DNA from 2 places in the Cytobacillus sp. IB215316 genome. Region 2 is predicted to be linked to the other one. Evidence: predicted binding sites of a transcription regulator. Region 2 holds the regulator's gene; the other holds the start of a gene.
What was found. The regulator Rex, encoded in region 2, represses fermentation and respiration genes when NADH is low (regulators of the CRP and FNR family bind a similar motif). The targets are predictions, from matches to a motif close to TTGTGAAATATTTCACAA.
Positions count from the first base shown of each region.

Region 1: SLH48_RS19165 (cytochrome c oxidase subunit 2A) is a predicted target of Rex. The motif match lies at 1,129-1,146, and genes of this name have one in related genera.

Region 1 covers NZ_JAXBMC010000017.1:18,031-21,247, reverse strand. Annotated here, with positions in the region: gene SLH48_RS19170 (chemotaxis protein CheX) at 420-875, shown strand; gene SLH48_RS19165 (cytochrome c oxidase subunit 2A) at 1,374-1,520, shown strand; gene SLH48_RS19160 (cytochrome c oxidase subunit II) at 1,539-2,009, shown strand; gene SLH48_RS19155 (b(o/a)3-type cytochrome-c oxidase subunit 1) at 2,009-3,217, shown strand, end outside.
Region 2 covers NZ_JAXBMC010000024.1:24,845-28,061, reverse strand. Annotated here, with positions in the region: gene moaC (cyclic pyranopterin monophosphate synthase MoaC) at 502-987, shown strand; gene SLH48_RS21105 (redox-sensing transcriptional repressor Rex) at 1,020-1,658, shown strand; gene SLH48_RS21100 (twin-arginine translocase TatA/TatE family subunit) at 1,763-1,933, shown strand; gene tatC (twin-arginine translocase subunit TatC) at 1,951-2,703, shown strand; gene SLH48_RS21090 (DUF2161 domain-containing phosphodiesterase) at 2,874-3,217, shown strand, end outside.

The DNA.
Region 1 (3,217 bases), on a different contig from region 2:
AGATAAACATCGTTCATAATTTGTTGCTATTTTTACAAAAATACAACATATAAAGGAAGGCATTGGACAAAATCAACGGATTGTTCTATCAAGCTATGTAACTCTAATTAAATGTGAGTATAACGATAACTTTAAATAAAACGGAAGACCATTGTGAAGAGTTTCAAATAAAAAGGACTTCCCCTGTTTGGAGAAGTCGAACGTTTTAAAGGAGTTGTTGTTGTGCATTATTATTATAAATCTAATAATCATTACGTTCAGCACACAATTATTGGAATTGCACTATTAAATCTATTAAATCTATTAAATCTATTAAATCTATTAAATTCATTACACAAAACAATATTATGAGGTAAAATAGTAATGGGTATATTTTACCCAATTACAATCCCTGAAATAAAGATGGAGGTGAATTCAGTTTGGCCACATTAAGTTCAAAAGTAACAGGTGTTTTAAACAGCACTATTCATGTAGTTAAAACCGTAGTACCAATAGATGTAACAATTGATAAACCAGCGTTATTCACTCAACCGTTACTGCAATCCTCAATGGGCGTGTTAATTGGTATAACTGGGGATATAAGAGGAAGGTTAATAATAGAGGGAAACCCAACTGTATTTGGTGGAGTTGGTGAAATCATGTTCGGTATGCCTCTTGAGGGAGAAATGCTTGAATCATTTACAGGAGAGTTTGGTAATATGATTGCAGGTAATTTGTCTACACAACTTTCTCAACAAGGGATCAATATTGATATTACACCTCCTACAGTGTTAGTTGGTCAAACAAAAATCTACGGCTTTGAAAAAGCCTTTAGAGTTCCCATTCAAGTGGAAGCAATGGGAGAAATGCAAATCATTTTAATGATTGAAATGTAATCAAATACACAACCAAGCAAAACAATCGACAATTAGTCGGTTGTTTTCTGCTTTTAATTGCTTGTTTTCGTATTAATTGGTGTTATTCGTTCTAAGATATAAGCACATATAAATCAGTTGTGATGGCACCTTTACTATTTTATCATTGCTGAACTTTAATAAAACTCATCCCTCTGTCCATTTTTAGTAAAAGTAGGAACAAAGTATACGAAGAGAGCATTTTAATGTCACTTCCAGACCTGTAACTATGACCTTATGACAAAAGTCACAAGCATACAACTCAAATCTATTTAACTATTTCACATTTTTTTCACAAATTGTTTTTATTTTTTGTGATATTTATCACTGATAAATTAATTTATCACTATTATCATAGTGTTTATATTACATATGAACAATTTGTGAAAACCTAATAACTGTATGGATTTTACACATTAGTCTAGTAAGATAATAGTGTAATAATAGGAAATTTGTTCAATAGCGAAGGGAGTGAGAGAGATGCCGAAAACTGAGCTTCAAAATCAAAAAACTAAAATAGAAAGTGAGCCTTCATTAAAAGGAGCGTTAGCTTCAGTAATGTTGTTGGGTTTCTTTCTAATCATTACTTGGTTGGGAGTTTATTTTTTATTTGTAGACCGCTTATAGAAGGAGGGGAATTAGTCGATGCACATGCACAAGTTTGAAAAAATATGGTTGTTATTTGGAGTTGGAACTCTACTTGTCTTCTTAACTGTTATAGGTATTAGCGCATTTTATTTAGGAAACCAACCTCCTAGTTGTTTAACAACAATTGATCCAGAAAAGGTTGACCAAACAGCACCATTTGATAATCCAGGGTTAGTACAAATCGGTGACAATGAATATCAATTAACATTTGTTGCTTCTGCATTTAGTTACTCTCCAACAAAAGTACAAGTACCAAAGGGTGCGAAAGTAAAAATCGTTGCTACAACGAAAGATGTTATTCACGGCTTTGAAATAGCAGGTACAAATGCAAATATGATGCTTGAACCTGGGTACATAAGCGAAGTAACAACTACGTTTGATGAAGTTGGAGAGTATTTAGTTTTATGTAATGAATATTGTGGAATAGGTCATACAAGTATGACTGCAACAATCGAGGTGGTTGAATAATGAGTATTGTTGAAGCGAAAGTTGATCGACGCGATGGAAAATTGGCAATGGCACATATTTATGTCGCATTTATTGCACTAGCACTCGGAGGATTAGCAGGATTATTACAAACACTTGTTCGTTCAGGGAAATTTACTCTCCCTTCATGGCTTGGCTATTATCAAATTTTAACTGTACACGGCGTATTACTTGGTCTTGTTTTAACTACATTCTTCATTATCGGCTTTCAATTTGCCAGCCTAAGTAGAACAGCAGGTGCATTATCCAATAAGGTTCGCTTGACTGGTTGGATCGGGTTTTGGATGATGACCATTGGTACGGCAATTGCCGCAGTATTTATTTTATTGAATGAAGCATCAGTACTTTATACATTCTACGCTCCTTTAAAAGCACATCCAGGTTTTTACATAGGCTTAACTTTGGTTGTTGTTGGTAGCTGGGTAGCTGGATTTGCTATGTTTGCACATTACAGAAAGTGGCGTAAACAACATCCAGGTGAGATTAGTCCACTATTAAGCTTTATGTCTATCGTTAATATGATATTGTGGTTAGTAGCAACACTAGGCTTAGCTGCTACTGTCCTAGTTCAATTTATTCCATGGTCATTAGGTATTGTTGAAACGATTGATGTGTTAGTTAGTCGTACATTATTCTGGTATTTTGGTCATCCACTTGTATATTTCTGGCTGTTACCAGCATACATGATTTGGTATGTTGTTATTCCTAAAGTATTGGGGACTAAAATATTCTCAGATGCTCTAGCTAGAATGTCATTTATTTTATTCTTACTATTCTCTATCCCTGTTGGATTTCACCATCAATTAACAGAGCCAGGAATTGATCCAGCGTGGAAGTTTTTACAAGTCATTTTAACTTTCTTAGTTGTTATACCATCTTTAATGACGGCTTTCTCAATGTTTGCAACGTTCGAATTGTATGGTCGCTCAAAAGGTGCAACTGGGTTATTCGGCTGGGTTAAGAAGCTACCTTGGAAAGATGCACGCTTTTTTGCACCGTTTATAGGAATGTTATTCTTCATTCCAGCTGGTGCAGGTGGTTTAATTAACGCAAGTAACCAATTAAATCAAGTTGTCCATAACACCATTTGGGTAACAGGTCATTTCCATTTAACATTAGCAACAACTGTTTTACTTACGTTCTTTGGTGCAGCCTATTGGTTAATCCCACACATTACAGGGCGTGTAATG
Region 2 (3,217 bases):
CTTATCAAAGGCTTGTGAAATGCATATTTTTAATAATAGTTTAGCTTATTTTGTATGCGCTTTCTTACTGGAGTCATATTAAACTTAGGTTGTAGACGTTATAGGCTCTTTTCGTAAACTTTGTTGCTATTGTGAATAATTTAGGACAGCAAAAAATGAACTTATGCAATTGACCTCATTTATAATGAGAAAAGGTGCCTACAACCGCTAAGTTTATACGTATTTATTTCTTAGAACGAAAAGCAACAATTAATGCGAAAACAGCAGCCATGTACTGAGACACAAATACGAATTATTATATCGTTTGTTGCAGCTTCTCATCATTAAAACTATGACAAAGGGCTAAATTATTCGTTACAATTCACCATTTATGAAAAAAGCCATGTACTCAAAAGGTGATAGAAATGACCTTGGATGTACATATAGTTTTCACGCCTTGTTAAAGTAACGACAGGATTGTAAAAATAGTGTAGTATAGTCATATTGAGAGGTGAAAAGCAAGTGTCTTCATTTACACATTTTAATGATCAAGGTAGAGCAAAGATGGTTGATATTTCTGAAAAGGGCGAAACATTAAGAACTGCTATAGCGAGATCAAGTATCTCAGTTAATCAAAAAATTTATGAACAGATTATTCATTCAAAAATAAAAAAAGGGGATGTGTTAGCTGTAGCTCAAGTGGCTGGTATTATGGCTGCAAAAAAAACAGCAGATATTATCCCAATGTGTCACCCAATTAGTTTAAAGGGTGTCGATATCACGTTTACATGGGAAGAAGAAAAGCAATTATACAAGCTTATTATTATCGTAGAAGTTAAAACTAAAGGTAGTACAGGTGTTGAAATGGAAGCTCTAACTGCTGCTAGTACGTGTGCCCTAACTGTTTATGATATGTGTAAAGCAGTTGATAAAGGTATGGTTATTGGTCCAACTTATTTATTAGAGAAGACTGGTGGAAAGAACGGAGACTTTATTAGAGAGCAGTGAATGAATAGCTGTTTGAATGTGGGGGAATAGAAGTGAATAACGAACAAACAAAAATTCCACAAGCTACTGCAAAACGTTTACCATTGTATTATCGTTTCATAAAAAATCTTCATGCTGCAGGTAAGCAGCGCGTATCTTCTGCTGAATTAAGCGAGGCTGTAAAAGTAGATTCTGCAACAATACGTAGAGATTTTTCGTATTTTGGTGCTTTAGGTAAAAAAGGATATGGTTATAATGTTAATTACTTATTAACGTTTTTTCGACAAACACTAGATCAAGATGAACTAACAAAAGTGGTGTTAATCGGGGTTGGGAATTTAGGTACTGCATTTTTAAATTACAACTTTATTAAAAATAATAATATGAAAATTGAACTTGCATTTGATGTTGATGAGCAAAAAATTGGCACTACAGTTGGAGATGTTCCTATTTATCATATGGATGACTTAGAAAAATATATTACCAAGGATGTAAGTGTCGCCATCTTAACTGTACCTGCACCAGTTGCGCAAGGGATGACTGACCGTTTAGTAGAAACAGGTATTAAGGGTATTTTGAATTTTACGCCAGCTCGAATTAATGTACCTGACCATATTAGGATTCATCACATTGATTTAGCAGTTGAATTACAATCTTTAGTTTATTTCCTTAAAAACTACCCAACTGAATAGTAGCTATATTGGCATTATGGTCGTTTACATGATCACGGAGTTATAAAAACAATATATGCTTTATAATGATAGATCAGGAAAATTATTTGTAATTTATGATGGAGGTGAGACCAATTAACATAGGAATTGGAAGTCTTATATTAATTTTAGTGATCGCACTCGTTATCTTTGGTCCAAATAAGCTTCCTCAATTAGGAAAAGCTGCTGGAGAAACACTTAGAGAATTTAAGAGAGCGGCACAAGATATTGCAAATGAAAATAATAAAAAGAAGTAACATTAGGATGAGAAAGTATGAATGATAGTAAAGAAATGTCTGTATACGATCATATAGGAGAGCTAAGGAAGCGTCTAATTATCGCAGCCGTTTTCTTTGTTATGGCTACAATTGGAAGCTTTTTTTTGGCTGAGCCAATCATTGTCTATTTACAACAGGCTGATGAAGCAAAAGAGCTGACGATGAATGCATTTTCCTTAACTGATCCAATAAAAATTTATATGCAATTTGCTTTTATTATAGCTTTTGTAATTACTGCACCAGTTATTTTATACCAGCTTTGGGCGTTTATTAGCCCAGGCTTATATGAAAAAGAACGGAAAATCACTTTAAGTTATATACCAATATCAGTGTTACTATTTTTAGGTGGGGTTTCATTTTCCTATTTTATTCTATTTCCATTTGTTATTGAGTTTATGACGAGGATATCTGAACGCCTAACGGTTAATCAAGTTATTGGGATAAATGAATATTTCCAATTTCTATTCAAAATCACTATTCCATTTGGAATATTGTTTCAGCTTCCTGTCGTTGTGATGTTTTTAACTAGACTTGGCATAGTCTCGCCTATGTTTTTAGCGAAAATAAGAAAATACGCATATTTTGTTTTACTAGTTATAGCAGCATTTATTACGCCACCAGAGCTCATTTCACATCTGATGGTGACGATACCTTTATTTATTCTATATGAAATAAGTATCTTTATCTCAAAAATAACCTTTCGCAAAGTGGAAAAACTAGAACAGGAACTCATGGCTGAAAATGAGTAACAACCAAACCATAAATCATAATAAAGGTAATCAAAGTGAGTTTTTACAAATTGTAGAGGCTCACTTTTTTTATAGTAAATCTAGCAGGTGTCATGTGAATATATTAAATATAAAGGTCGTATGATTAACTAATATTTAAGCTTTGAATAAATGAAGAAAGTAATGATGTAATGAGCAATAAAACAACAAAATTGTATGAGGTTGATTTATATAAACCTATTCAAGAGCATTTTACAGAACAGGGCTATGAAGTATATGGAGAAGTCAATCATTGTGATATAGCAGCTATAAAAGACGATGAGCTAGTTATCGTGGAGCTTAAGCTTAATTTAAGTATAAAGCTGTTAATACAAGCTACTAAAAGGCAGCGTTTATCCGATCAGGTGTACATTGCTATCCCGAGACCTAAATATTCTTTGCGTTCTAAAAAATGGCAGGATATTTGTTATTTGGTCAGAAGGTTAGAATTAGGCCTTATGATTGTAACTTTCAAAAAGGGTATTGCACAGGTAGA